3 regions of the Streptomyces sp. NPDC001980 genome follow, and region 1 is predicted to be linked to each of the others. Evidence: riboswitches for the same ligand, from Rfam matches in the RefSeq annotation. Region 1 holds a riboswitch; each other region holds the start of a gene.
What was found. Region 1 has a riboswitch for cyclic di-AMP ahead of ABT137_RS30660 (M23 family metallopeptidase). Riboswitches for the same ligand answer to the same signal wherever they lie in the genome.
Positions count from the first base shown of each region.

Region 2: linked by a shared signal. The riboswitch ahead of ABT137_RS16665 (transglycosylase SLT domain-containing protein) and the one ahead of ABT137_RS30660 (M23 family metallopeptidase) in region 1 are both predicted to bind cyclic di-AMP.
Region 3: linked by a shared signal. The riboswitch ahead of ABT137_RS28495 (M23 family metallopeptidase) and the one ahead of ABT137_RS30660 (M23 family metallopeptidase) in region 1 are both predicted to bind cyclic di-AMP.

Region 1 is NZ_JBEOYD010000023.1:104,937-114,851, reverse strand. Features, by position in the region: gene ABT137_RS30690 (glutamate dehydrogenase) at 1-551, shown strand, start outside; gene ABT137_RS30685 (MFS transporter) at 564-1,712, opposite strand; gene ABT137_RS30680 (helix-turn-helix domain-containing protein) at 1,709-2,320, opposite strand; gene ABT137_RS30675 (GNAT family N-acetyltransferase) at 2,319-2,843, shown strand; gene ABT137_RS30670 (TetR/AcrR family transcriptional regulator) at 2,886-3,488, shown strand; gene ABT137_RS30665 (SGNH/GDSL hydrolase family protein) at 3,533-4,318, opposite strand; gene ABT137_RS30660 (M23 family metallopeptidase) at 4,616-5,563, opposite strand; cyclic di-AMP (ydaO/yuaA leader) riboswitch at 5,568-5,728, opposite strand; gene ABT137_RS30655 (alpha-galactosidase) at 6,036-8,108, opposite strand; gene ABT137_RS30650 (tyrosine-protein phosphatase) at 8,307-9,104, shown strand; gene ABT137_RS30645 (DUF6126 family protein) at 9,126-9,248, opposite strand; gene ABT137_RS30640 (helix-turn-helix domain-containing protein) at 9,245-9,877, opposite strand.
Region 2 is NZ_JBEOYD010000009.1:218,682-228,596, forward strand. Features, by position in the region: gene ABT137_RS16640 (M56 family metallopeptidase) at 171-1,109, opposite strand; gene fahA (fumarylacetoacetase) at 1,467-2,678, opposite strand; gene ABT137_RS16650 (carboxylate--amine ligase) at 2,956-4,200, shown strand; gene ABT137_RS16655 (FAD-dependent oxidoreductase) at 4,228-5,508, shown strand; gene ABT137_RS16660 (HAD family hydrolase) at 6,012-6,818, shown strand; gene ABT137_RS16665 (transglycosylase SLT domain-containing protein) at 6,860-7,348, opposite strand; cyclic di-AMP (ydaO/yuaA leader) riboswitch at 7,352-7,550, opposite strand; gene ABT137_RS16670 (polyprenyl synthetase family protein) at 9,017-9,915, shown strand, end outside.
Region 3 is NZ_JBEOYD010000020.1:116,495-126,409, reverse strand. Features, by position in the region: gene ABT137_RS28505 (M16 family metallopeptidase) at 1-1,130, shown strand, start outside; gene ABT137_RS28500 (M16 family metallopeptidase) at 1,127-2,515, shown strand; cyclic di-AMP (ydaO/yuaA leader) riboswitch at 2,708-2,871, shown strand; gene ABT137_RS28495 (M23 family metallopeptidase) at 2,884-3,639, shown strand; gene ABT137_RS28490 (GntR family transcriptional regulator) at 3,860-4,555, shown strand; gene ABT137_RS28485 (HPr family phosphocarrier protein) at 4,763-5,044, opposite strand; gene ABT137_RS28480 (bifunctional acetate--CoA ligase family protein/GNAT family N-acetyltransferase) at 5,221-8,115, shown strand; gene ABT137_RS28475 (DUF5998 family protein) at 8,249-8,836, shown strand; gene ABT137_RS28470 (alkaline phosphatase family protein) at 8,836-9,915, shown strand, end outside.

The DNA.
Region 1 (9,915 bases):
GGCTCACGGTCGTGGCGGTCGCCGACATCAAGGGCACGATCGCCAACCCGGCGGGTCTTGACGTCGAGGCGCTGCTGCGCGCAAGGGACGCGTACGGCACCGTCGACCGCGCGGTGCTGCGCCCCGGTGACGTGGAACTGCCGGGCGACGCCTGGCTGTCCGCCGACGCGGAGGTGCTGGTGCCGGCGGCGGTGTCGTACGTGGTCGACGCGGCCAACGAGCACCTGGTCACCGCCCGCTGGATCGTGGAGGCGGCCAACATGCCGGTGCTCCCCGAGGCGGAGGAGCGGCTCACCGCGCGCGGGGTGACCGTACTGCCCGATGTGGTGGTCAACTCGGGTACCAACGCCTGGTGGTGGTGGACCCTGTTCGGCGACATCGGCCCCGACGCCGACGAGGCGTTCGCCCACACCCGCCGCTCGATGCGGGCCCTGGTGGAGCTGATGCTGGACCGCGCGGAGTCCGACGGCACGACTCCGCGCGCCGCCGCCCACGCCCTGGTGACCGACCGGCTGCCGGTGATCGCGGAGCGGTTCGGCTGGTACCGGTGACGCGACACGCCCTCAGCGGCGTCCGAGAGCGGCGGCGAGCAGCAACGCGCTCAGCGCCGTGAGGCCGGTGCCCTGCCAGCCGAGCGCGTCGAGCAGGGGTGCGGCGACGGCCGTGCCGAGGGCGCCGATCGTGAAGTACACCACGAGGTAGACGCCGCTGAGGCTGCCGGAGCGGGCGGGGTCGAGGGCGATCACGCGGCTCTGGTTGGCGGCCTGGGCGGCGAAGCAGCCGGCGTCGAAGAGGGCGAGGCCGAGGGCGGTGCGCCAGGGGGTGTCCAGGCCCGTGGCCAGCACGGCGGTGCCGGCCGCGGCGGCGAGCATGGCGGCGGTGATCACCGTGCGCGGGCCGTACCGGTCGGTGAGGCGGCCGGTGACCGGGAGCGCGGCGAAGCCGAGGATCCCGGCCAGGCTGTAGAGGCCGATGGCGGTCGGGCCGAGCGAGTGCGGCGGCCGGGCCAGGGTGAGGGTGAGGGCGATCCAGACGAGGTTGAAGGCGAAGTACCAGAGCGCTCCGGTGGCCACCGCGCGGCGCAGCCCCGGCCGGTGCAGGAGCAGCGGCGGGAGGGCGGCCAGGGTGGCGCGGTAGCCGCGGGGGGCGGGCGGCCGGTGCCGGGGCAGGAGCGTGGCGGCGGCGAGAGCGCCGAGCAGGGCGAGGGCGGCGAAGACGAGGAGCATGCGCCGCCAGCCGAGGGCGTCGGTGAGGGCGCCGCCGACAAGTCGGCTGAGCAGGATGCCGGCCGACAGGCCGGCGGCGACGAGGGCGACGCCGGTTCCGGCGCGGCCCGGCCGGGCGTGCCGGCCGGCGATGTTGCCGGCCTGGGCGGCCACGCTCGCGGCGGCGCCGACGAGCAGGTAGGCGACCAGGAGCACGAACGCGTCGCGCGCGGTGGCGGCGAGTGCAAGGGCGGCGGCCAGGGCCGTGAGCTGTGCGGCGACCAGGCGGTTGGGGGCGAGGTGGTCGGTGAGCGGGAGCAGCAGGGCGAAGCCGGTCGTGCAGCCGGCGAGCGCGGCGGTCGGCACCAGCCCGATCACGGAGAGCGGCACGTCCAGATCGGTGGCGACCGCGGTGAGCGCGGGCTGCACGGCGTAGTTGTTCGCGATCGCCGTCCCGGCCATGGCCGCCAGCAGGAACGTGCCGCCGCGGGGCAGCGGCCGGCTCACGGCCGGGTGTCGCGGGTGAGGACGACGGCGTAGCGGCACTCGGCGTCGGTGGTGTTGGCGAAGATCCGCTCGACGGGTGCGCCGAGTTCGACGGTGTCGCCGGCGTCGAGCTCGTGGACCGTGTCGCCGTCGTGGAAGGTCAGCCGGCCGTCGAGGACCCAGACGAGCTGCCGTACGAAGGCGAAGGCCGCGGCCGGGTAGGGCACCCGGGCTCCGGCGGGCAGCCGGATCTCGGCGATCTCCGCCGGGAAGCGCGGGCCGGTGATCTGGCGGCGCCGGTAACCGGTGCCGGGGTCGCGCCACTCGGCGGCGTCGGCGCCGCGCCGCACGCCCGGGGTGTCGGCCTCGGGCTCCTGTGCGCCTTGCGCGCCTTCGGCGAGGGCCAGCAGCGAGGCGACGCTGAGCTGGAAGGCGGCGGACAGCTTGCCGAGCACGACCGCGGTGGGGCTGCTTTCGCCGCGTTCGATCCGGCTGATCATCGCCGCGGAGACACCGGACGCGTCCGCGAGCTGCGCCAGCGTCCAGCGGCGGCGCTCCCGCTCGGTGCGGACCCGGGCGGCGATCTGCCGCACCAACGGGTCCGCCGAAGGTTCTACTATGTTGGACATGAATCCAATATACGAGAGAAGCGTGGTGACGGTGCGCCCGGCCCGTCCCGGCGACGCGGAGGCCGTCCGCGCGATCCGCAATCACGCGATCGAGCACTCGACGGCCCTGTGGACCGAGACCCCGCAGTCCCCCGCCGAGGGCGCGGCCTGGTTCGCCGCCCACCTGGAACGCGGATCGGCGCTCGTGGCCGAGGCGGCCGACGCGCCGGGCGAGGTGGCCGGGTTCGCGGTCTACGGCCCGTGGCGCGCCCTGGACGGCTACCGGCACACGGTGGAGAACTCCGTCTACGTCCGCGAGGGCAGCCACGGGCTCGGCATCGGCTCCGCGCTCCTTGGCCCGCTCATCGCCTCGGCTCGCGATGCCGGCCACCATGTGATGATCGCCGGCATCGAGGCCCGGAATGCCGCGTCGGTCCGGCTGCACGACCGGTTCGGCTTCGAGCACGTCGGCACGGTCCGGGAGGTGGGCACCAAGTTCGGCCGCTGGCTGGATCTGACGATCATGCGGCTGCCGCTGGCCTGAGACGGCAACGCGGGCGGCGGGACGACCGATTAGGGTGACCGCGTGGCGAGAGTGCGGTTGAGTGTGGCCGAGCGGCGGGAGGAACTGCTGCGGGCCGCCATCGAGCAGATCGAGGCGCGGGGCGTGGCGGCGGTGCGGATCGCCGATGTGGCCTCGGCCCTCGGGGTGAGCAACGCGCTGGTGCTGTACCACTTCTCGACGAAGGAGAAGCTGGTCGCCGCCGCCTTCACCTATGCCGCCGAGGACGACCTGGCGCATCTGCGCAAGCTGCTGGGCCGCCGCACGTCGGCATTGCGCCGGCTGCGGGCGGCGGTGCGCTGGTACGCGCCGACCGGGCAGGCCAAGGGCTGGCGGCTGTGGATCGAGGGCTGGGCGGTGGCGTTGCGCGAACCCGCGCTGCGGGACGTCACCAAGGGCCTGGACCAGCAGTGGAAGGCGGCGATCGCCGAGGTCGTCGCCGAAGGGGTGGCCGCGGGCGAGTTCCGGTGCCCCGACCCCACGGCCGCGGCGCTGCGGCTGACCGCGCTGCTCGACGGGCTCGCCGTCCAGCTGACGTCGTACCCCGGATCCGTACCCCGGGCCCGGGCGCAGGAGTGGGTCGACGAGGCGCTGGCACGCGAACTGGGGCTGTCCGAGCAGCAGTAAGGGGCGGCCCGCAAGAAGGCCACCCCTTACCCGCCGGTGCCGCCTCAGGCCACGGAAGCGATCCGCATCTTGATGTCGTCCGGGGAGAGCGCCCCCTTGGCCGTCACGTGGTCGCCGGAGGACTCGCCGCGCAGCCGCCGCCCGATCCACGGGACGAGGTACTCGCGGGCCCAGTGCACGTCGTCGCGTCGGACCTCCAGGGTGCCGCGGGGCGGCAGCGGGGGCCACGGCTGGTCCGGGTCGGCCGGTACCTCGATGCCGAGCACCTGACCGGCGCGCAGCGCCACGCGCGTGTGTCCCTCGGGGGACAGGTGCAGGCGGTCACCGTCCCAGGCCCGCCGGTCCTGCACGGTCTTGAGGGACCACAGGTCCAGGACCGGGCAGCCGTACCGGTCGGCGATGGCCCGGACATGTCCGTTGTACGTGGCGATCTTGCCGCGCAGATGCTTGAGGACGGGCACGCCCCGGGTGTCGAACCCGGTGGTCACCAGCACCGTGCCGACGGCCTCGGTCAGCTGGGCCACGGCCCGCTCGAACCGCTCGGCCACCTCGTCGGGGTCGGTGCCGGGGCGGATGATGTCGTTGCCGCCCGCGCTGAAGGAGACCAGGTCCGGGGCGAGTTCCAGGGCCTGCGGCACCTGGTCCGCCACGATCTGGTCGAGCAGTTTCCCGCGCACGGCGAGGTTGGTGTAACTGAAGTCGCCCTCGGGCCGCCGGTCGGACAGCAGTACCGCGAACCGGTCGGCCCAGCCGACGAACGCCCCGTCGGGGCCGGGGTCTCCCACGCCCTCGGTGAAGCTGTCCCCCACCGCCGCGTACGACCCGATCACTGATGCATTGTCACTCTTCGCGTCGTCTCCCACATCGGACCATGATTCACCTTCGGCTGTGACCTACGCGACCGTAATAAGGGGTTGACTCTCGGTGAGATAAGACACTTTTAAATACTTTGCCAAACCTGGAATAAGGCTCTGATCAGCGACGTTGACGGGTTGATCGTGGATGTGCGCTCGCGCGGGGCGGCCCCGGAAACATCGAACGCGAAACACCGAAGGCCGGACCCGGGGATCGGGGTCCGGCCTTCGGAGTGCGTGTCAGACCAGTGTCAGACCAGTGGGGGCGCCGGGTCAGCCGACGGCGACGCCCTTGGAGCGGAGGTAGGCGACCGGGTCCACGTCCGAGCCGTAGTCGGGGGTGGTGCGGATCTCGAAGTGGAGGTGCGGGCCGGTCACGTTGCCGGTCGCGCCGGAGAGGCCGACCTGCTGGCCCACGGTCACGGTCTGGCCGACCGAGACCGAGAGGGCGGAGAGGTGGCCGTACTGCGCGTAGTAGCCGTCGGCGAGCCGGATGACGACCTGGTTGCCGTAGGCGCCGCCCCAGCCGGCCGTGACGACCGTACCGGCGCCGACGGCCTTGACCGGGGTGCCGGTCGGGACGACGAAGTCGACGCCCGTGTGGTAGCCGCTGGACCACATGCTGCCGGCCACGTGGTAGCCGGTGCCGACGGCGCCACCGGTGACCGGGAGGGCGAAGCCGGAGGCGGTCGTGACCGAACCGTCGGAGCCGTCCGAGGAGGCCGAGGACGAGGTGGACGACTGCGGGTTCGACTGCGGGTTCGACTGCGGGTTCGACTGCGCCTGCGAACGGGAGCCGGAGTCCGAGGAGTCCGCCGTCGCGGTGTGCCGGCCGCCGAGGGTGAGCTTGAGGCCGGGGTGGATCAGCGAGGGGTTGTCGCCGACGGCCTGCCGGTTGTCGGCGTAGAGCCGGTGCCAGCCGCCGCGGACGTTGTGGTCGCGGGCGATCTTCGAGAGATAGTCGCCGGGCACCACCGTGTAGACGCGGTGTGCGGAATGCGCGGCGCCGGAATTCTGCGCGACCGTCTCCTTTACCGCGGTCTTCTCGACCGCCGGAAGCGACTGCGTGGCCTTTTCGGAAACGGACTGCGTAGCGGCCGCGTGGGCGCCGGTGGCCCCCATCAGCGGCAGAGCCAGCGCGGCGCCACCGGTTCCGGCGACGGCCATCGAGCGGGTGAAACGCTGGGACTTGGGGCGGCGGTGCTTACCCTTCGCGGGCATGGCGCATTCCTCTCCTGCGCCTGCGAGGTGAGCTGTCGGGTTCGGGCTGGAGCTGCCCGGCCACGCGGGAAGACGTGGCTACACCCCTAGCCGTCCCGGGAACCGGAACAGGCGGTCATACCTGGCGGGTCCCCCGCTCCTGCCGGGCACGGGTGAGTGTGTGTGGGGACTCCGGGCGGCGGCAGGATTCGGCGTTCCGCCCGGATGTGTGGCGAACGTAAGCGAGTAGGACGGACGTGGACAAGCAGCCGGTTCCGGCCGTCCGGGTTTCACTTGATCCGTTGCCGGAAATAACGGTCACCCTCCGTAAATTCCGACCTATTCGATTTTCCAATCTTCTTGGAATGCGCCGGAATTACGTGAACATGACGCGCGACGGACGGTCACGAATATGACGCTCCTCACGCACGTCACACCACGTCCCCTTATTACGCAGCGAGTTGTAATGAAGGTGCTAATTCGGACAGATACGTCAGATCCGACGAAGCCGGATGACTGCCGCATCCAGGTCGCCCTTCAGGCCGGTGTGCAGCCCGTGATGCAACAGAACGGCACCCCCATACACTTCGCCCGTTTCGCGGCATTCGTACGACGCTGTCGGGTCGAGCCCCTGGAGCCGCAGCGCCGGCGCCGGCTCGCCGTAGCTCTGCGCCTGCAGCCAGGCGAGCACGACGGTCTCGTCGCCGAGCGTGTACTGCACGGCGCTGAGCCCGCCGGTCGGCGGCCGCAGCCGGAACTGGTCGCCGCGCTGCACCTGGGGCCGGATCTCCTTGTAGAGCTCCACCCAGCGGCCGGCCTCGGCGAGCTCCTCCTCGGTCCACTGCGAGAGGTCACCGCCGACACCGAGCGCCCCGGCCATGGAGCTGACGAACCGGAAACGCAGGCTGCTGACCCGGCCGTTGAGCTGGTGGTTCGGGCTGTCGGTGACCCAGGCCGACATCACCCGGGCGGGGTGGATCTGGCTGAAGCCGTGCTGGATGGCGAGCCGGTCCAGCGGGTCGGTGTTGTCGGATGTCCACACCTCGTCGGTGCGGCTCATGATCCCGAGGTCGATCCGCCCGCCACCGCCGGAGCAGGACTCGATGGCGACGTTCGGGTGGGCCGCCCGGATCCGGTCGAGCAGGGCGTACAGCCCGCGCACGTGGTCGACCCACAGGCGCTGCGGGTAGGGCTCGCCGGGCCAGCCCGCGTCCGTGAAGCAGCGGTTGAAGTCCCACTTGACGTAGTCGATCGGGGCGCTGGACAGCAGGGTGTCGAGCTGCTCCCAGAGGTACTCCTGAACGTCCTCGCGAGCGAGGTTGAGGACCAGCTGATTGCGGAGTTCTGTCCGCTTTCGTCCCTGCTGGTACTGCACCCAGTCGGGGTGCGCGCGGTACAGGTCGCTGTCCGCGTTGACCATCTCGGGCTCGACCCAGATGCCGAACTGCATGCCGAGGGCGTGCACGTATTCGGCGAGGGGCTTGAGGCCCTTGGGGAAGCGGTCGGGGTTGGGCGTCCAGTCGCCGAGGCCGGCGCGGTCGCTGGTGCGGGCGCCGAACCAGCCGTCGTCCACCACGAACAGCTCGACGCCGATCGCGGCGGCCCGGCGGGCGAGGGTGGCCTGCTGCTCCTCGGAGATGTCGAAGGTGGTGGCCTCCCAGGAGTTGAACAGCACCGGCCGGTCCTGGTCGGCGTCCGGGATGATGTACGCCCGCTGGTAGGCGTGCCAGGCGCGGCTGGCCCCGCCGAAGCCGCCGTCGGTCCACAGGCCCGCGAAGACGGGGCTGGTGTACGACTCGCCTTCGGCCAGCATCAGCAGGCCCGAGTCGTCGTAGCCGGCGCCACCGGTGATCTGCACGCGCGCGTCGGGGAGTTGGGCGACCGCGATCCGCCAGGAGCCGGACCAGCCGAGGGCGCAGCCCCAGACCTCGCCGCGCTCCTCGGTGGCGTCGGTGTCGAGGGCGACCCAGGGCAGGTGCTGGTGGCTGGTGTGGCCGCGGCGGCTGCCGATGACCTTCTCGCCGTAGGTGAGCGGGGCGCTGGTGAGCCGGGACTCGGCGGCCCAGCGGCCGTGCAGCTGGGAGAGCCGCCACCCCTCGCGGTCGGGGAGCGTCCAGGTGGCGGGGTCGGCGCGGAGCAGCTCCACGCGCGCGCGTGTCTCGTTGCCGACGGTCACCCAGCGCTCGACGACATCGCCGCGCATCCGGTAGTGCAGGGTGATGACGATGCCGTCGTCCGTGAAGCGCAGCCGGAGCTCGTCCTCCTCGACCGCGTAGGAGTCGAAGGTCCACTCGGTGCCCCGGCGCTCGTCGGTCCGCACGGACAGCGCGGGGCGGACGAAGCGGGGGCCGCCCTCGACGGGGTACTCCTCGCGGCCGTCCAGCGGGGACTCGAAGGCCCAGTAGCCGGGCAGTGCCCGGGTGCTGAGTTCTTCGGCGTCGGCGAGCCGGATCCTCGGCCCCCAGTGCAGGTGGAGCAGTTCGTCGGCCTCCGTCAGATGCAGCGCGTAGCTGCTGCCGGGGCCCGACAGGAGCCAGGTACGACCGTTTTCGGCGATGTCCAGCATCGAGAAACCTCACACAGGGGCCAACAGATCCGCTCAAGCACCAACATCATCAAGGGCCACGGGCTCCGGAGGCAAGGGTCACGGCCCTCGGAGGCGATGCCTGTGGACAACTCATTGCCTGTGGAAACCGATGTCGTATGGTCGGTCCAGTGCCCGTCGACGAGCAGCGCCGACGGGGCCCGACCTGGAGGAGCCCCCGTGACGCAGCAGGTCCCGTCGACCGAGCCCGAGCTGGCCGGTGTGCGCAACTTCCGTGACGTGGGCGGCCTGCCGACCGTGGACGGGCGCCGGGTGCGGCCGGGCGTGCTGTTCCGCAGCGGCCATCTGGCGCACGCGACGGAACCGGACGCGGAGTTCCTCGCCTCGCTCGGCCTGCACACGATCTTCGACTTCCGCAACGCGGCCGACCAGAAGCTGGAGGGCCCGGACGTCGAGCTGTCCGGCGTACGGAACGTGAATCTGCCGCTGACCGACCCGGCGCACGGCGCCGAGTTCTGGACGATGGTCCGCGACGGTGACATCGAGCAGTTGCGCGGGCTCCTGGGCGACGGCAGGGCCGCGGCGCGGATGGTCAACTCCTACCGCACGATCGTCAAGGACCGCACCGACGAGCACTCGCGCGTGCTGCACGCGCTCGCCGAGGACAGCGTCCCGGCGCTGATGCACTGCGCGGCCGGCAAGGACCGGGCAGGCATCTCCATAGCCGTCACCCTGCTCGCGGTGGGTGTGGAGCGGGACGCCATCCTCGCCGACTACCTGGAGTCCAACGCCAAGCACCGCCGCTACAAGGTGAAGCGCAACGGCAGCGGGGACAGTGTGTACAGCCCCGAGGTGATGGAGCTGCTGAGCCCGCTCTTCGATGCCCGCGCGGAGTACCTGACGGCGGCCTTCGAGAGCATCGAGGAGACGTGGGGCGACGTCGACACGTACCTGGAGCAGGGCCTGAAGCTGGCCCCGGAGACCCGGGGGCGGCTGCGCGAGCGCCTGCTCGACTGAGGCCGGACGGAGGGCGGTGGCTCAGCCCTTGCCGCCGAGGGCGAACAGCAGGTAGAGGAAGCCGGCCAGGACGTGCCCGACGGCGAGGTAGATGACCAGCCGGATCCACAGGGACCGGGGGAACTTCTCCTCGATATTGCTCACAGCAGCTCTCCAGTGATGCCGGTGCCGGGTCCCAGGCACAGCGCGGCCGTGGGACTCTGCAGCAGGGTGTGGACGAAAAGGAGCTCGACCCCGTCCTGATCCTCGGCGGCGAGCCGGTGCGGGGTCAGCGAGTCGAAGTGCGCGCTGTCGCCGGGCGCGAGCACATGGGTGGTGTCACCGAGGCGCAGCCGGAGCCGGCCCTGCAGGACGTACAGCCACTCCTCGCCGGGGTGCACCCGCACGATGTCGCCCTGGGTGCCGTACGGCACCCGGACGCGCAGCGCCTGCATGCCCCGGCCGGAGGCCCCGGCCTGCCAGTACGTCCAGCCGCCGGCGCGGGTCGGTTCCATGTCACCGGCGCGCACGATCGCGTCCCGGTCGGCGACGGTCTCCCCCAGCAGATCCGATACCGTCGTACCGTAGACACGCGCGAGCGCGAGCAGCATCGGCAACGAGGGCTGCCGCTGCCCGGTCTCCAGCCGGGACAGATGCGCGGGCGACAGCCCGGCGTCGCGGGCGGCGGACTCCAGGGTGAGGCCGGCGCGGCGGCGCAGGGAGCGCAGCTGCGGGGCGACGGCGGGCAGGTCGTCGACCGGCCCGCCCGCCCGCTCGTTGTCGGAGGGGCTCATGCCTCCATTCAGCCGCAGCTTTGTCTCCGAGGCAATTT
Region 2 (9,915 bases), on a different contig from region 1:
GTAAAGCTCTCCCGCCTGCACGACCCAGTCCTGCCCTTGCATCCGCAGCCCCCTGCTCTTCCCCGTCGGACGACGACAGTGCCGAGGCTATCTCCGCGCCCCTGCAAGGAGTCGAACAATTGTGAGGGCGGCTCTCCAGCCCTACCGTCCGCGGGCCGGCGGCGGTTGCTCTAGCCGAGTGCCGTCAGCCCCGGTGCGAACGCGATCAGGAGCGGCAGCAGGGGGACCAGGGCGGCCACCGTCGTCGTCAGGGCCCGCTGGCGGCGCAGCAGCCGTGGTGGCGGTTCCAGCAGGCGGTCGACCCGCTCGCCCAGCAACCGGTGGCTCGACGCGCAGGACAGGACACCGCGGTGCTGGTTCAGTTCGATCAGGGCCAGTGCGGTGGTGAGGTGGCCGCAGCGGCGGGACGCCGTGTCGTCCGCGGCGAGTTCGACGAGCCGGTGGGTCTGGTCGCAGAAGTGGGAGAAGAGCGGCACGCGCGGGAAACCCGTGGCCAGGGCGCTGGACAGGTGGAGCAGCCAGTCGTGATGGGCGCGGGCGTGGCCCCGTTCGTGGGTGAGTACGGCGTCGAGCTGGTGGTCGGTGAGGCGGTGCAGGGCCCCCGTCGTGACGACCAGCTGTGGTGGGTGGCCCGGCATCCACCAGGCGTCCGGGTACTCGTCCTCCAGCACCAGCATCGGTCCGCGTGCCGCGGGCAGTCCCGCCGGCAGTTCGGGTGCCCGCTCGCGCAGGTGCGCGCGGGTCCGGTCGCGGCGGCGCCGGGCCTCGACCAGTTCGCGGGCGAGCATCGCCGTCGTCCACGCGGCCCCGGACGCCAGCAGCACCGTGAGGGCGACCGCCCAGAGGGGCGCGACGGAGAGGTCGTACGCGGCGGTGACCGCCGGTGGCGCCGGCGCGAACACCCGGTCGCGCACGGTGTGGAAGACGGCCGCCGCACCCAGGGTCAGCGCGGCCAGGCAGCACATCAGCACGGTGGCGACCAGGCACTGCCACACCCACAGCGCGACCACCGGTTCCCGCTCCGGCCACAGGGACCGCACCAGGGCACGCGGCGCAGGTACCGCGGCCGTCAGGGCGACGACGGTCAGCAGGAGCAGGCAGACGGTCATGCCGGGGCTCCGTTTCCTGATCGGAGATGTGCGCGGGTGATCGGTGGTGCGGGGTGATACGCCGTTGCGTGACATGGTGCGCGCGCCGGCGCGTCACGTGCTGCGTGCGCCGACGCGTCGCACGGTGCGCGTGCGGGCGCATCGCATGGTGCGTGTCCCGTCAGTATGACGGTGCCGGGTGCCCCGAGTCAGGTGTCGACGACGATCCGGGCGCCCCGTTCCCCGGTCCGCCGGCTCGCGCGTGGTCCTTGCTCCCGTGCCGCCCCCGGCACCTCCTCGCCGGTGGATCCGCCGGCCGCGCCAGCGCCACGAAGTCCCCGGTGACCCCTCGGCGAGCCGGGTCGCCCCGGCGTCCCCTCACCCTGCGACGACCCGCCCGCTGACCTCCCCGAGCCCCAGCCGGCTGCCGCCCGGCCCCGGAGCCCACCCCGACATCGTCACCACGTCGCCGTCCTCCAGGTACGTCCGCTTCCCGTCCGGGAGTTCGAGCGGATCGCGTCCGTTCCAGGTCAGCTCCAGCAGTGACCCGCGTTGCCCGGGTTCCGCGCCGCTCACCGTGCCGGAGCCGTACAGGTCGCCGGTGCGCAGTGAGGCGCCGTTGACGGTCATGTGGGCGAGCTGCTGCGCGGCGGTCCAGTACATGGTGGAGAACGGCGGCTCGGACACCACTTCCCCGTTGATGGCGATCGAGATCCGCAGGTCGTAGCCGGCGGGCTCCTCCGTGGCGTCGTCGAGGTACGGCAGCAGCGGATGCGTCCGCCTCGGCGGAGTGATCCGTGCCTCCTCCAGTGCGTCCAGCGGGGTGATCCACGCCGAGACCGAGGTGGCGAACGACTTGCCGAGGAACGGGCCGAGCGGGACGTACTCCCAGGCCTGGATGTCCCGCGCCGACCAGTCGTTCAGCAGGCAGAGACCGAACACGTGCTCCCTGAAGTCGCCCAGCGCCACCGGCCTGCCCTGCCGCGACGGCGTGCCGACGACGAAGCCGACCTCGGCCTCGATGTCCAGCCGTACCGACGGGCCGAACACCGGTGCCGGGTCCGCGGGCGCCTTCCGCTGTCCCGAGGGCCGTACGACGTCCGTCCCGGACACCACGACCGTGCCCGCGCGGCCGTGGTAACCGATCGGCAGGTGCTTCCAGTTGGGGGTGAGCGGATCGGCGGCGTCGGGGCGGAAGATGCGGCCGGCGTTCCGGGCGTGGTTCTCGGAGGCGTAGAAGTCGACGTAGTCGGCGACCTCGAAGGGGAGATGCAGGGTCACCTCGGGCAGCGGGTGCAGGAGGGGGGCGAGCGTCTCGCGGTGCGCGGGCACGGTCACCCAGGCGGTCAGGGCGCGCCGTACGTCCGACCAGGCGGTGCGGCCGGCGGCCAGCAGCGGGTTGAGGGTCGGTCGGGCGAGCAGGGAGGCGTACGGGGAGCCGAGGGCGAGGGCCGCGGCGCCGGCGTCGAGGACGTGGTCGCCGAGGCGGACGCCGACCCTCCGTTCCGTGCTCTCGGAGGTCGAGAACACGCCATACGGAAGGTTGTTCGGGCCGAAGGGGTCACCCTCGGGGACCTCGAAGGGGGGCAAGGGGGGCATGGGGTGACTGCCTCGCTCTCATCCGTGCCGCGCAGTGGCCGGCCATGTGGCGACGTCGCTATGGCGTTGCGCGGCATTCCATGTGGTCGCGCCACACGTTACGGGTGAGTTGGCTGTCGTGACAGTGTCTAAAGAGTTCGCAATGTCCTAATAGCCCTTGTCGGAGGGGGCAATTCCGGCTTAGCGTCCTTTGGGGGACACGGACGGGGTGGGTCCGGTCCGTAGAGGGGGACACGTGGGGGGACCCGTGGCCAGGAATGCCGTCAGCGTGCCGTTCGAGGCGGACCGTGACGTGCCGGGCCTGATCGTCAAGTTCGGCGACTATCCGCTGCACCACGGCGGGGTCGGCGCGATTCGCAGCTTGGGCCGCCTGGGCGTTCCCATGTACGCGATAACAGAGGACGCGTACACGCCGGCGGCTTCGTCCCGTTATCTCAAACGGGCGTTCGTATGGCCGACAACGGGCGCCGAGGAACCGGACCGTCTCGTCGAGGGACTGCTGCGCATCGGCCGCCGCATCGGCCGTCCGACGGTGCTGATCCCCACCGACGAGGAGGCCGCCGTCCTGATCGCCGAGCACCAGGACGCGCTCGGCGACCGCTTCCTCTTCCCGCGCGTGGACCCGGAACTGCCCCGCCGTCTGGCGAGCAAGCAGGGCCTGCACGAACTGTGCGTGGAGCACGGCATCCCGAGCCCGGCGGCCGTCTTCCCCGACTCGTACGACGAGATCGCCGACTTCGCGGAGAAGGCCCGCTTCCCGATCGTCGCCAAGAACCGAGAGGCGTTCGTCCGGCGCAAGCAGCCCGCCGTCAACGGAACGACACGGATCGCCACCCGGGAGGGACTGCTCACCCTCGCCCGTGACTGGGGCACCCATCCGGGTGTCATCCTCCAGGAGTACCTCCCGAGGGAGGAGGCCGAGGACTGGATCGTGCACGCCTACTTCGATGCCGACTCCGATCCGCGCGCCCTGTTCACAGGAGTCAAGGTCCGCTCCTGGCCGCCGCACGCCGGCATGACCGCGAACGCGTACGTCGTCGACAACCCGGAACTCGCCGACCTCGCCGCGCGTTTCATCAAGCAGATCGGCTTCACCGGCATCATCGATCTCGACCTGCGCTTCGACCGGCGGGACGGGCAGTACAAGCTGCTCGACTTCAATCCGCGCATGGGCGCCCAGTTCCGGCTCTTCGAGAGCGAGTCGGGGGTGGACGTCGTCCGTGCCATGCATCTGGACCTGACCGGGCGCCGCGTTCCGGAGGGGGAACAGCGCGCCGGCCACCGTTACGTGGTGGAGAACATCGACCTGCCCGCGCTCCTCGCCTACCGCCGCAGCGGCTACACGACGCCGCACGCACCGAGGCGGCCGAGCGGGACCGAGCTGGCCTGGCTGGCGGGCGACGACCCGCTGCCGTTCGTCACCATGCTCGCCCGCTTCGTGCGTCCGGGCGCGAAGCACCTCTACCAGCTGTGGCGCACCAACCGCCGCGGCTCCAGTGCCGCCACGAAGTAGGCACCACGTTCCTGGGGGAGGGACTTCGTGATCGAACCGGTAGCAGTCATCGGTGCCGGGCCCTTCGGCCTGTCCACCGCCGCCCACCTGCGGGCGCGCGGTGTGCCCGTCCGGGTCTTCGGCGACCCCATGGTCAGCTGGCGCGACCACATGCCGGCCGGGATGATCCTGAAGTCCACCCCCGCCGCCTCCGACCTGGACTGCCCTCAGCGCGGGCACACCCTCGCCGACTACTGCGACGCCGTGGGCACCCGCCGGCTGGTGACCGACGAGGACATCATCCCGGTGGAGACCTTCATCGGCTACGGCGAGTGGTTCCAGCAGAAACTGGTGCCCGAACTGGAGCGGGCGCGAGTGGTCTCCGTGGACCGGCGCATGGGCGACCCGCACGAGGCGGACCCGCACGAGGCGGACCGGTACAAAGCAGACCGGCGTAAGGCGGACCGGTACAAGGCGCGAGGCTCGGCGGGTTTTGAACTGAAGCTGGACTCGGGGGAGTCGTTCACGGCTCGTGCGGTCGTCGTCGCCACCGGCCTGTCCGGGCTCGCCCGCCTCCCCGCCGAGCTCGCCCGGGCGGGCGCCGACGGACCCGCGGGACCGGTCTCGCACAGCTCCCAGCACCACGACCTGACCCGTTTCTCCGGCAAGGAGCTGATCGTCGTCGGCGCCGGGCAGTCCGCGCTGGAGACGGCGGCCCTCGCCGCCGAGGCCGGCGCCCAGGTGCGGGTGGTCTCGCGAGGGCGTGGCAAGGTCGCCTTCGGCGCCCCGCCCTGGGACCAGCCGAAGCTGCGCCCTGAGTCGCCGTTCGGCCGGGCCTGGTCCCTGTGGGCACTCAGCTACTACCCGCACCCCTACCGCTACCTCCCGGCGCAGACCCGCCACTACCTGGTCCGCCGGGTGCTCGGCCCGCTCGGCGCCTGGTGGCTGCGCGACCGTTTCGAAGGCAAGGTCCAGGTCCGCGAGGTCGCCGCTGTGACCGGCGCCGACACCTCCGGCGGTGCTCCGGTCCTCACCGTCCGCACCCACGACGGCGGCATCGACCGCCTCACCGCCGACCACGTCATAGCCGCCACCGGCTACCGCGTGGACACCGCCGCGATGGACTTCCTGGGCGCCGAGCTGCGCACCCGGGTCGCCGTCACGCGCGGCGCCCCGAGACTCGGCGCCGGATACGTCTCCTCCGTACCCGGCCTGTACTTCACGGGCCTCCCGGCGGCGGCGTCGTACGGCCCGGTGATGCGGTTCGTGTGCGGTACGGCGTTCGCCTCACCGCGCCTCGCCGGCCACCTGGCAGCGGCCCACGCCTGACACCCCGGGGCCCGACCGTCACCCGGCCCCCGAGGGCCACACCTCCTCCTCGGCTGCCCGCAGCCGGGCCAGGAACTCCTCGACCGACCCGGGCGGCCTGGCCGCTCCCCCCCGCAGCCTCGCCCTGGGCCTCCCGGCCCGGGTAGGGGTAGTACATGCCGAAGACCACCACCGGCAGCGGCCGCCCGAGGATCTTCTCGATCTGGCCGCCGTCGTGCGGATCCCGGGCCTGCCGGATGCCCGGGTCGGCGAAGTCCAGCCCCAACCACCGGTGCGCGGCGTCCAGTTCGGCCGCATCGCCGTCCCCGTCGAACCAGAGTCCGAGCCGCCGGCCCTCCTCGACGTACAGCGCATCGCCGGCCGGGCTCTCGGGGCAGGTGCCGAGCATCTCGTAAAACGTAACGCCCGCCACTGACAACGGCCCCATCACGGAGGCGGCGAAAGCCACTTGAGGCCGAAACGCACAGTGAGTCCCAGGGCCGTGCTGTCCGTATTCTCTGATCATGGTCGCACCCTCCCCGTACTCACTGATCGCCACCGACCTGGACGGCACGCTGCTGCGCGGCGACGACACGCTCTCGGAACGGTCGCTCGCCGCGCTCACGCGGGCCGGCCGGGCCGGTGCCCGGCACCTCGTGGTGACCGGCCGTCCGGCTCCGAGAGTGCGCCCACTCCTCGACGACCTCGGCTGCACGGGACTCGCGGTCTGCGGTCAGGGCGCGCAGGTGTACGACGCCGGCGCGGACCGGCTGCTGTGGTCGGTCACCCTGGACCGGGAACTGGCGGAGACCGCACTCGGCAAGATCGAGGCCGAGGTCGGCCAGGTGTACGCGGCGGTCGACCAGGACGGCGTGGACGGGCTCACGCTCATCGAGCCCGGCTATCTGATGCCCCATCCCACGCTGCCCGCGCTGCGCGTCGCCCGGCGCGACGACCTGTGGTGCGCGCCCATCAGCAAGGTGCTGCTGCGCCACCACACCCTGTCCGACGACGAACTGGCGACGACCGCCCGCTCGGTGGTCGGATCGCTGGCGACGGTCACGATGTCGGGGCCGGGGACTGTCGAACTGCAGCCGTGCGGGGTGACCAAGGCGACCGGGCTCGCGCTGGCCGCCGACCGTCTGGGGCTCAGCCCCGGACAGGCCATCGCCTTCGGCGACATGCCCAACGACATCCCGATGTTCGAGTGGGCGGCCTACGGGGTGGCGATGGCCAACGCCCACCCTGAACTCAAGGCGATGGCCGACGAGATCACCGCGTCGAACGAGGACGACGGCATCGCCGTCGTCCTCGAAAGACTCTTCGACTGATCCAGGACGTCTGACCTGGGACGTCTGATCCGGGACGTCGGTCAGTACGCCCCGTGGACGTTGTCGATCGAGCCGTACCGCGCGGCGGCGTAGTTGCAGGCGGCGGTGATGTTCGCGACCGGGTCGTAGATGTCGAACGACGTGCCGTCCACGTGGTAGGCCTTGAACGTCGGGTCGATCACCTGGAGCAGGCCCTTGGACGGGATGCCCTTGGCCGCGTTGGAGTCCCAGAGGTTGATGGCCCGCGGGTTGCCGGAGGACTCCCGCATCAGGTTGCGGTAGATGCCGTTGTAGGTGCCTGGTATGTGCTTCTCCGCCATGATGGCGAGCGACTCCCGGATCCAGCCGTCGAGGTTGTTCGGGTACCCGGCGAGAGTCGTCGAGGCCGTCGTGCTGGAGGAGGTGGCGGCGGAGGCGGACGCGGCCCCGATGAGCGGCAGGGCGAGGACGGCGGCGCCGGTGCCGGCGACGACGAGCGTACGGATGATGCTGTTACGGCGGGGACGGCGGTGCTGAGCGGCAGCAGGCATGGCGAAGTTCCTCTCCGTCGCCTGCGAGGTGAGCTGTCGGGTTCGGGCCCGGGGAGTGCCCGGCCGCACCGTCCGAAGGCGATGCGACTTCACCCCTAGCCGTTCCGGAACGACGTCTGTTCTGTGACGTCGGCCGCCCGGTCCGGCGACTTACCTGGGTCCCCCGCTCCTGCCGTGCGAATGAACTCGTCGATGGGTCAGTACGGGCGGCGGCAGGATTCGGCGTCCGCCCGGCGAGCCGGAACGTATGCGAGAGCACATGTCCGGAACAAGAGGCTGATTCACACAACATGCCGATTGAACTTGATCTGCGTCGTATGGGGCGCTTGATCCTTTGCGGCTGCCAACCTTCAACTGGCCCACAGGGAAAGGAAAGGAAGGGTTGCCTTACAGCCCTTGCGTCACCCGGGCCCACGTGACCTACTTCACGAAATCGCAATAACGGCAAATCAGACATGAGGGATGCGTGGAATCCGCCTTTTTCCTGGTTCGGGGGGGAGTCGCCTCGCGCACATTCGTGCGGATTGCCTCTGTGGGGCGCGTGGAACGGTTCTCGATATGGGCAATTTCTACGAGTAGTCCGAATTGCCGGTTTGTGTGGATGATCGGCTGAGTGCGGGTGGAACCCGGGAGGGGGCGTGCTGACGACTGTCCTGCTCGCTCGATCGGGTGCCTCTCCGGCGCACCCTCCGTCAACTTCGGAAGCCTCGGCTACGCGCGCGTGGCGCCGACCGGGCCCAACGGGGAGGTCGGGGCGGGCGGTTGACGGGGCCGGGTGTCCGGAGTGGTCGGGAGGGCGTCGGGGGTCGTTGCGTGTGTACGTGATTCTCGTCACGTCGGGGGAGGGGGGTGTGGAACCGGTGATCTCCGGTGGGCGTGTCCACCGTGAGGGCGGAACCTCCCCTGTGGTGCGCGTCGTTGTCATGGCGGCCGTCCCGGGCGGGAACCCGAACGTGCCGACGTTCCCGCGAGCCGGCGGGGAGGTGCGCGGGCGCCACGCGCGCGCAGGGATTGATCAGGGACGCCGTTCCGTCGGTCGAGGGGATGACGGTCGGGGGATGACGGTCAAGGAAATGCGGATCGAGGGGGTGGACCGAGGGAACGCGGACCGGGAGGACGCGGACCGGGAGGGCGTCGACCGGGAGGGCGTCGACCGGGAGGATGTCGACCGGGGGCGTAGGCCAACGAAACGCGGAGGGCGTCGTGCGTGGTCTCGTGGAGGAAGGGTGTACGGACGGGTGCGGGGTGTCGCCGTTCGTGCATCGGGTGCACCCGTCGGCTTGGGCGGGCGGCGGACGGGGTACGCCCGGGCAGGTGACGTCGGTCGGGGGAGGCGGGGCCGATTCCGGGCCGCAGTCGTCCGGAGGGCTCACCGCCGGACGGGCGCCCGGGTGCCACCCGGGATCCGAACCCGGCGCGGGGCCCGCTGCGGGACACGGCCTGGGCCTCGGTTCGGGACAACTGTCCGTACTTCCTGTTAAGTCAGTGGATGTCAGATCGTATCGGCTGATCAAAAACATAACGGTCATGATCCGATAGCGCCCGGGGTGTAACCGTGGGCGCTATCGGTGATCGAAACCTGACCGGATACGCTGACTTGAGTGATGGCAGCGACCTATCGACAAACCGTGTAATCGCCAGTAGACACCAGCAGACAGGAGACCCCTCGTGACCGTCGTCGGGCCGTTCGGGCTGAGCGTGCGGGACCAGGCTCTGGAAGCCGATGTCCAGGCCGGATTGACGGCTGTCGAGGAGGGCTTGCTAGAAGCCACCAAGAGCGAGGTCCCGTTCATCACGGAGGCCGCGCAGCACCTCGTACGGGCCGGGGGGAAGCGGTTCCGCCCGCTGCTGGTGATGCTTGCCGCGCAGTTCGGCGATCCGTACGCACCCGGTGTCGTGCCGTCGGCCGTCGTCGTCGAGCTCACCCATCTGGCCACGCTGTACCACGACGACGTCATGGACGAGGCCGCCGTGCGGCGCGGTGTCGACAGTGCCAACACCCGCTGGGGCAATTCGCTCGCCGTCCTCACTGGCGACTTCCTCTTTGCCCGAGCCTCCCAGATCCTCGCCGACCTCGGCCCCGAGGCGGTCCGGGTCCAGGCCCTCGCGTTCGAACGGCTGGTGACCGGTCAGATCCTGGAGACGGCAGGCCCGTCGGACGGCCGTGACCCGGTCGAGCACTACCTCGACGTGCTCAGCGGCAAGACCGGCTCGCTGGTCGCGGTCTCCTGCCGCTTCGGCGCCATGCTGTCGGGTGCCGACGAGACGGTCGTCGACGTCCTCACCCAGTACGGCGAACGGCTCGGTGTCGCCTTCCAGCTCGCCGACGACGTCCTGGACATCGCCTCCGACTCCCACGAGTCGGGGAAGACCCCGGGAACGGACCTCCGCGAGGGCGTGCCGACGCTTCCGGTGCTGCGGCTGCGGGAGCGGGCGGCCCGGCTGGGGCTGGCCGAGGACATCGCCCTGTGCGAGCTGCTGGACTCCGACCTCACGGACGACGCGCGGCACGCGGAGGCGCTGACGGCGCTGCGCGCGCATCCGGCGCTGGAGCAGGCCCGCCGGGA
Region 3 (9,915 bases), on a different contig from region 1:
ACGGCACCACCAGCTTCGAGCGCACCAACTACTTCGAGACCATGCCCGCCCACCAGCTGGAGCTCGCCCTCTGGCTGGAGGCCGACCGCATGGGCTCGCTGCTCGCCGCCCTGGACGACGAGTCGATGGAGAACCAGCGGGACGTCGTCAAGAACGAGCGCCGCCAGCGCTACGACAACGTCCCCTACGGCACGGCCTTCGAGAAGCTGACCGCGCTCGCCTACCCGGAGGGCCACCCCTACCACCACACGCCGATCGGCTCGATGGCGGACCTGGACGCGGCCACCCTGGAGGACGCGCGCGCGTTCTTCCGCACCTACTACGCGCCCAACAACGCCGTCCTGTCGGTCGTCGGCGACATCGACCCGGAGCAGACCCTCGCCTGGGTCGAGAAGTACTTCGGTTCCATCCCGGCGCACGACGGCAAGCCGACCCCGCGTGACGGCTCGCTGCCCGACATCATGGGCGGGCAGCTGCGCGAGGTCGTCGTGGAGGAGGTCCCCGCGCGGGCGCTGATGGCCGCCTACCGGCTCCCGGAGGACGGCACGCGCGTGTCCGACGCGGCCGACCTGGCCCTCACCGTCCTCGGCGGCGGCGAGTCCTCCCGGCTCTACAACCGCCTGGTACGGCGCGACCGTACGGCCGTCGCGGCCGGCTTCGGCCTGCTGCGGCTCGCCGGGGCGCCCTCGCTCGGCTGGCTGGACGTGAAGACCTCCGGTGACGTCGAGGTGCCGGTCATCGAGGCCGCCATCGACGAGGAGCTCGCCCGGTTCGCCGAGGAGGGCCCGACGCCCGAGGAAATGGAGCGCGCCCAGGCCCAGTTGGAGCGCGAGTGGCTGGACCGGCTCGGCACCGTCGCGGGCCGCGCGGACGAACTGTGCCGCTTCGCCGTCCTGTTCGGCGACCCGCAGCTCGCCCTGACCGCCGTCCAGCGCGTCCTGACGGTCACCCCGGAGGAGGTCCAGGAGGTCGCCAAGGCCCGGCTGCGTCCCGACAACCGCGCGGTGCTCGTCTACGAACCGCTGTCCGCGGAGTCCGCGGAGCACACCCAGGAGGCGGGGCGCGGCGAGGACCCGGAGAAGGAAGCCACCGTAGAGGCCGGCAACGAGAACGAGGAGACGGCCAAGTGACCGAGCTCGCCACCATGGACTTCCACCCCCAGCCGCAGCCGGGCGAGGCCAGGCCCTGGGCCTTCCCGGCCCCCGAGCGCGGCACCCTGGACAACGGCCTGACCGTGCTGCGCTGCCACCGCCCCGGCCAGCAGGTCGTCGCCGTGGAGGTGCTCCTGGACGCGCCCCTGGACGCCGAGCCGGCCGGCCTGGACGGCGTCGCCACGATCATGGCGCGCGCGTTCTCCGAGGGCACCGACAAGCACTCCGCCGAGGAGTACGCCGCCGAGCTGGAGCGGGCCGGCGCCACCCTCGACGCGCACGCCGACCACCCCGGCGTCCGCATCAGCCTGGAGGTCCCGGCCTCCCGGCTCGCCAAGGGCCTCGGGCTGCTCTCCGACGCCCTGCGGGCCCCCGCGTTCGCCGAGAGCGAGGTCGAGCGGCTGGTCCGCAACCGCCTCGACGAGATCCCGCACGAGCTGGCCAACCCCGGCCGCCGCGCCGCCAAGGAGCTCTACAAGCAGCTGTTCCCGTCCACCGCGCGGATGTCCCGCCCACGCCCGGGCACCGAGGACACCGTCGAGAAGATCGACGCGGCCGCCGTACGTGCCTTCTTCGACCGGCACATCCGCCCCGGCACGGCCACCGCGGTCGTCGTCGGCGACCTGACCGGCATCGACCTGGACGAGCTGCTCGGCGAGACCCTGGGCGCCTGGCGCGGTTCCACCGCGCAGCCCCGCCCGGTCCCGCAGGTGACCGCCGACGACACCGGCCGGGTCGTCATCGTGGACCGCCCCGGCGCCGTCCAGACCCAGCTGCTCATCGGCCGCGTCGGCGGCGACCGGCACGACCGCGTGTGGCCGGCCCAGGTGCTCGGCACCTACTGCCTGGGCGGCACCCTCACCTCCCGCCTGGACCGCGTCCTGCGCGAGGAGAAGGGCTACACCTACGGCGTCCGTTCCTTCGGGCAGGTCCTGCGGTCCGCCCCCGACGGCACCGGCGCCTCGATGCTCGCCATCAGCGGCTCCGTGGACACCCCGAACACCGGACCGGCCCTGACGGACCTGTGGACGGTGCTGCGCACGCTCGCCGCCGAGGGCCTCACGGACGCCGAGCGCGACGTGGCCGTGCAGAACCTCGTCGGGGTGGCGCCGCTCAAGTTCGAGACGGCGGCGGCCGTCGCGAGCACCCTGGCCGACCAGGTCGAGCAGTACCTGCCCGACGACTTCCAGGCCACGCTGTACCGGCAACTGGCCGCCACCGGCACCGTGGAGGCCACCGCGGCGGTCGTGAACGCCTTCCCGGTGGACCGCCTGGTGACCGTCCTCGTCGGGGACGCGGCACAGATCAAGGAGCCCGTCGAGGCGCTCGGGATCGGCGAAGTCACGGTCGTCGCCGCGGAGTAGCGGCACGCGCGTGTGCAGAGCCCTGGCGGCCACCCGGTCACCAGGGCTCTGGAATGTCCGAATTGGGGCAGAGGTTGCCTGTCTGCCCTGTGGGATGCGCGACAAAAACAGTGTTCCGTTTGAGCATGGAAGGCGGGCCCTCGTAGGTTCTTCCGGGCTGTCCGTCAGGCATCGCGCCGCGTCCGCGGCACCGGACAGTCATCGCCGAGTCCCCGTACGGCGCGAGCCAGGGGAGCCGGGGACCCACGCAGTCCCTGGGGTGAATCGGGCGCCCGCGCGTGTCGTGAGGGGGCCCGTAGGAGACCTTCCTGCTCCGAACCCGTCAGCTAACCCGGTAGGCGAGAGGGAAGGAAAGGACCAGCCTCTACATGGCGTTCATGTGCGCCTCCGGGAAGCACCGTCGTCCCGGCCGGGTGAAGCGCACCACCGCGCAGGCCGCCGGCATCGCGGCCCTCACCACCACCGGTGTCGTCGGCACCGTCTCCGCCGCCCCGGCGCTCGCCGCCGAGAACTCCGTGGAGCAGACCGGCCTCACCCCGGTCATCACGATCAGCGACTCCGTCGCCGAGCAGATCGACGCCCAGGCCGCCGCCCAGCAGGCGGTCGCCGAGCGCAAGGCGGCCGAGGAGGTCGCCCGCAAGAAGGCCGCGGAGCAGGCCAAGAAGGAGCGCGCGGCCAAGGTGCGTGCCGCCCGCGAGGCCGAGCGCAAGCGCCTCAACACCTTCGTCGCACCGATCAGCGACTCCTACGTCTCCACCGGCTACAAGACCGGCGGCTCCCTGTGGTCCTCCGGCGCCCACACCGGCATCGACTTCCACGCCGCGAGCGGCACGGCCGTGCACGCGGTCGGCACCGGCACGGTCGTCTCCACCGGCTGGGGCGGGGCGTACGGCAACGAGATCGTCATCAAGATGGCCGACGGCATGTACACCCAGTACGGGCACCTCTCGTCCATCGGCGTCTCGGTGGGGCAGAAGGTCACCCCGGGCCAGCAGATCGGCCTCTCCGGCGCGACCGGCAACACGACCGGTCCCCACCTCCACTTCGAGGCCCGTACGACCCCCGAGTACGGCTCCGACGTCGACCCGGTCGCCTACCTCCGCAAGCACGGCGTGAACGTCTGACGCGAGCCGATCTCACTCCGGGCGAAGCTCGAACGACATCCGGTGAGATCTTGCGAAGCCCCGGCCTCAGTGCCGGGGCTTTCGTCGTTTTCGTGCCCCCACTGTCCAAAATATATCCCTGGATTCCGGCCCCCCGTCGGAAATTCCGGCTCATTGCAATAGAGTCACGGAACGGGCGTCACTCGGCGGCGTTTCACGGGGATTAAGGCGGAGGTCGGTCATGCGTATTCCGGCGCACTCGGTATGCACGGCGATCCGGGACGACATCGTCGCGGGTGTCTACGAGCGCGGCAGCCGGCTCACCGAGGAACTCCTGGCCCGCCGCTACGGGGTCTCGCGCGTCCCCGTCCGTGAGGCCCTGCGCACCCTGGAGGCGGAGGGCTTCGTGGTGACGCGCCGGCACGCGGGCGCCTGCGTCGCCGAACCGACCGAGCAGGAGGCCGCCGACCTGCTGGAGATGCGCATGCTCCTGGAGCCGCTCGGCGCCTCCCGGGCCGCCCAGCGCCGCACCGAGGCCCACCTCAAGGTGCTGCGCGGACTGGTCAGGCTGGGGCAGGAGCGGGCCAGGCGGGGCAACAGCGAGGACCTGCGCTCCCTGGGGGGCTGGTTCCACGAGACCCTTGCGCAGGCCTCCGGCAGCCACGCCCTGACCTCGACACTCACCCAGCTGCGCCACAAGATCGCCTGGATGTACACCGTGGAGACGCCTGCCAACCCCGTGGAGTCCTGGACGGAGCACGGCGCCATCGTGGACGCGGTGGCGCGCGGCGACGGCGACCGCGCCCGGGCGGTCACGGCCCTGCACACCGAGCGCTCGACGGTCTCCCATCGGCTGCGCTTTCCCGGTGCCGCCGAACGGGCGAACGGTGTGAGGACTTCGCAACACCCCGTAAACATGTCGGGCCTGCGGCATTAACACGCGCGCCGTATACAAAGAGGTGTTATTCGGCGGGGCGTATTTTCGCTGCCCGAATTCACGCGCGCCGGGAATTCGCGGTCGCGCTCCTAACGTGTGGGAATTGCGGCACATGACGGACGGCCCGGTACGGGCGGCGGGGAAACGACGAGGCCGCGCCGACCCCCGTGGGAGTGGCGCGGCCCCGGACGTGCGGGCGCAGGTCGCTCAGACGGTCTCGGGGAGTTCCTCGAGACCCTCGGCGACCAGCTTGGCCAGGCGGTCGAGAGCGGCGTCCGCGCCCTCGGCGTCGGAGGCGAGGACGATCTCCTCGCCGCCCTGGGCGCCCAGCCCCAGGACAGCCAGCATGGAGGCCGCGTTGACGGGGTTGCCCCCGGCCTTGGCGATCGTCATCGGGACGCCTGCGGCCGTGGCGGCTCGGACGAAGATGGAAGCGGGGCGGGCGTGGAGGCCCTCGGCCCAGCCGACGTTGACGCGGCGCTCAGCCATGTGATGCTGCCCTTCGGTGTTCAGGGTTGTCTAGACCAGTTTCCCACATCGTGAAGCATGCCCGGAGGGGACGTGAGCCCCTCCGGGTGTGTCGTCGGACCGCGGCCTCGGTCCGGCGTCCGTCCTCCACAGACTGCCTCGCGCCGTTGTCGGACGCGAGCCGTACTCTGGGGCCCATGCAGACCCCGGCGGACCCGCAGGACCGGCACGAGTACCCGTCCCACTGGGAGGCTGACGTGGTGCTGCGCGACGGGGGTACCGCGCGCATCCGGCCCATCACCGTTGATGACGCCGAGCGCCTGGTCAGCTTCTACGAGCAGGTCTCGGACGAGTCGAAGTACTACCGCTTCTTCGCGCCCTACCCCAGGCTCTCCGCCAAGGACGTCCACCGCTTCACGCACCACGACTTTGTGGACAGGGTGGGACTCGCGGCCACCATCGGCGGCGAGTTCATCGCAACCGTACGCTATGACCGCATTGGCCCCGACGGGACGTCCGCCTCCGCGCCCGCCGACGAGGCCGAGGTCGCCTTCCTCGTTCAGGACGCCCACCAGGGCCGGGGTGTCGCCTCCGCCCTCCTTGAGCACATCGCGGCCGTCGCGCGCGAGCGCGGGATCCGCCGCTTCGCCGCCGAGGTGCTGCCCGCCAACACCAAGATGATCAAGGTGTTCATGGACGCCGGCTACACCCAGAAGCGCAGCTTCGAGGACGGTGTCGTCCGCCTGGAGTTCGACCTGGAGCCCACGGACCGCTCCCTCGCCGTGCAGCGCGCCCGCGAGCAGCGCGCGGAGGCCCGTTCGGTACGGCGCCTCCTCGCGCCCGGTTCCGTGGCCGTGATCGGCGTCGGCCGTGCGCCCGGCGGGGTCGGCCGCAGCGTCCTCGGCAACCTCCGGGAGGCCGGCTTCACCGGCCGCCTGCACGCCGTGAACCAGGCCTTCCCGGACGACCTCAAGGAGATCGACGGGGTGCCCGCGCACCGCTCCGTGGGGGACATCGACGGCCCTGTCGACCTGGCGGTGGTCGCCGTACCCGCCGGGCACGTGCCCGAGGTCGTCACCGAGTGCGGCGAGCACGGCGTCCAGGGACTCGTCGTCCTCGCCGCCGGATACGCGGAGAGCGGCCCCGACGGCCGCGAGCGCCAGCGCGCGCTCGTCCGGCGGGCGCGCACGTACGGCATGCGCATCATCGGCCCCAACGCCTTCGGGATCATCAACACCGCGGACGGCGTCCGGCTGAACGCCTCCCTCGCACCCGAGATGCCCCGCCCCGGCCGCATCGGCCTGTTCGCCCAGTCCGGCGCCATCGGGATCGCCCTGCTCTCCCGGCTGCACCGGCGCGGCGGCGGCGTCACCGGCACCACGGGCGTCTCCACCTTCGTCTCGTCCGGCAACCGCGCGGACGTCTCTGGCAACGACGTCCTCCAGTACTGGTACGACGACCCCGAGACCGACGTCGTCCTCATGTACCTGGAGTCCATCGGCAACCCGCGCAAGTTCACCCGCCTCGCGCGGCGGACGGGGGCGGCGAAGCCGCTGGTCGTGGTGCAGGGCGCGGGGCAGGCGCCGCCGGGCCACGCGGTACGGGCCACGCGGCTGCCGCACGCCACGGTGTCCGCGCTGCTCAGGCAGGCCGGGGTGATCCGCGTCGACACGATCACCGAACTGGTCGACGCGGGGCTGTTGCTCGCGCGGCAGCCGCTGCCGGCGGGGCCGCGGGTGGCGATACTCGGCAACTCGGAGTCGCTCGGGCTGCTGACGTACGACCGGTGCCTGGCCGAGGGGCTGCGGCCGGCCCGGCCGCTGGACCTGACGACGCGGGCGAGTGCCGCGGACTTCCACCGGGCGCTGTCGCAGGCGCTGGCCGACCAGTCGTGCGACGCGGTGGTCGTCACGGCGATTCCGACGATCGGGGAGGGGGCCGTGGGGGACGCGGAGCTTGCGGAGGCGCTCAGGTCGGCAGCCGAAGAGGTTCCCGGGAAGCCGGTGCTTGTGGTGCACGTGGAGCTCGGCGGGCTTGCGGAGGCGCTTTCGGCTGCGGGCCGTACCGCACCCGCCGTGAGTGCGATGGCACCCGGCGCTGCAGGCGGTGTCCACCCTCCCCCGCTCTCGGCTTCGCTCGAGCGGCGGGACCCCCATCGCCCTGCGGAACGACTGCCCACCGAGGTAAAAGCGGTCGCCCCGCCTCCGAAGTCCCCCGCCCACCCCTACTCCCGCCTCATCCCCGCCTACCCCGCCGCCGAGCGGGCCGTGCGGGCGCTCGCCGAGGCCGTGAAGTACGCGCAGTGGCAGCGGGAGGCCGCCGAGCCCGGGAAGGTGCCCGAGTACGACGACATCGACGAGAGGGGCGCCGCCGAGCTGATCGGCGCGCTGCTCGAACGCGGCGAGGGGCTCACCATCGGCGTCGAGGAGACCTGCCGGCTCCTCGGCAGGTACGGCATCCACGTGCACCGCGCACTGCCCGCCCCCACCCCCGGTGCCGCCGTCGACGCCGCCCGTGCTGTCGGCTACCCCGTCGCCCTCAAGGCCACCGCCCCCCACCTGCGCCACCGCGCCGACCTGGGCGGCGTCCGGCTCGACCTGGCGGACGAGGAGCAACTGCGCCGCGCGTACGCCGAGTTGAGCGAGCTGTTCGGGCCGCCCGAGGAGCTGCGGCCGGTGGTGCAGCGGATGGCGCCCCGGGGTGTCGACACCGTCGTACGCGCCGTGATCGACCCGGCCGCCGGGGCCGTGGTGTCCTTCGGCCTCGCCGGGGCCGCCTCGCAGCTGCTCGGGGACATGGCGCACCGGCTGGTTCCGGTCACCGACCGGGACGCCACCTCACTGGTGCGTTCGATCCGGACCGCGCCCCTGCTGTTCGGCTGGCGCGGCTCGGCCCCCGTCGACACGCCCGCCCTGGAGGAGCTGCTGCTCAGGGTCTCCCGGCTGGTCGACGACCATCCCGAGGTCGTCGCGGTCACCCTGGAACCGGTCGTGGTCGCCCGGCAGGGCGTGAGTGTCCTGGGGGCCACCGTGCGCCTCGCGCCACCGCCGGTCCGCGACGATCTGGGCCCCCGCACCCTGCCCGCCTACTGACCGCTCACCGACCGAGACGAACGCCCGCACTCCTCGGCGGCGTTCGACGCGGCCGCGGGCGACCGCGGTGGCATCGGACGCCGCCGCGCACGACTGGCCCGGGTCCCCCTGCCCACGGATTAAGATGGACGCCATGGCCAAGACCAGTACGACGACCCAGGGGCTGCGTGTCGCGATCGAGCGCAGCGGCTACTACCCGGCCCTCGTGGCCGAGGCGGTGGAGGCCGCCATCGGCGGCGAGCCGATCCGGTCGTACCTGGTCCACCAGGAGACGACGTTCGACCAGAACGAGGTGCGGCGGCACGTGACCGTGCTCGTCCTCACCGGCAACCGCTTCATCGTCAGCCACACCGACGAGCAGGCCGCCGACAGCACCTCCCCGACGCCGTACGCGACCACCTCCACCGAGTCGGTCAAGCTCGGCCGGATCTCGTCGGTCGTGGTGAGCCGGGTCGTGGCCAACCCGGAGCAGTACACGCCGGGCACCCTGCCCCGCGAGATCGTGCTGACCATCGGCTGGGGCGCCGTCTCCCGCATCGACCTGGAGCCCGCCGCCTGCGGCGACCCCAACTGCGAGGCCGACCACGGCTACACAGGCAGTTCCACAGCGGACGACCTCAGCCTGCGGGTCAGCGAGGCCGGGGACGGCCCGGAGACGGTGCGCCAGGCGCTCGCCTTCGCGCAGGCCATCTCCGAGGCGACCGCGGACGTCACCCACTGATGGCGTACGCCGCCTGGGACCATCCGGAACCCCTCGCCCTCGGCTCCGCGCCGCTGCCCGAGTACGGCAGCGGTTCCCTCGCCGACCTGCTGCCCACCCTGGCGGCGGGCATGGCCGTACCCGGAATGACCGCGTCGATCACGGAGCTGAGCCCCGCCGACCGCAACTGCGTCTTCCTGATCGACGGTCTGGGATGGGAGCAGATCAAGGCCCACCCGGACGAGGCGCCCTTCCTCACCTCGCTGCTCGGCAGCTCGCGCGGCGGCACCGGACGGCCCCTCACCGCCGGGTACCCGGCGACCACCGCGACCTCCCTCGCCTCCGTCGGCACCGGCCTGCCCCCGGGCGCCCACGGCCTGCCCGGCTACACGGTCCGCAACCCGCAGACCCGGGAGCTGATGAACCAGCTGCGCTGGCAGCCCTGGACCGATCCGACCGCCTGGCAGCCGTACCCCACCGTCTTCCAGCTCGCCCAGGACGCCGGCGTGCACGCCGCCCAGGTCTCCTCCCCGCACTTCGAGCACACCCCCCTCACCAAGGTCGCGCTCAGCGGCGGAACGTTTCACGGGCGGCTGACCGGCGAGGAGCGCATGGACCTCGCGGCGGAGCAGCTCGCCGCAGCCGACCGTGCCCTGGTGTACACGTACTACGCCGAACTGGACGGCGCCGGGCACCGCTACGGCGTGGACTCCGACACCTGGCGCGGCCAGCTCATGCACGTCGACCGGCTCGTGCAGCGGCTCGCCGAGCAGCTTCCGGCGCGCAGCGCGCTGTACGTCACCGCCGACCACGGCATGGTCGACATCCCGTTCGACGAACAGCACCGCATCGACTTCGACGAGGACTGGGAGCTGAAGGCAGGCGTCGCCCTGCTCGGCGGCGAGGGCCGGGCCCGGCACGTCTACGCGGTGCCCGGCGCCGCGAACGACGTCCTGACCTGCTGGCGCGAGGTGCTCGGCGAACAGTTCTGGGTGGCCTCGCGGGACGAGGCGATCGCGGCCGGCTGGTTCGGCCCGCCGGACCGGTTCGACGAGCGGGTCTACGACCGGATCGGCGACGTGGTCGCGGCCGCGCACGAC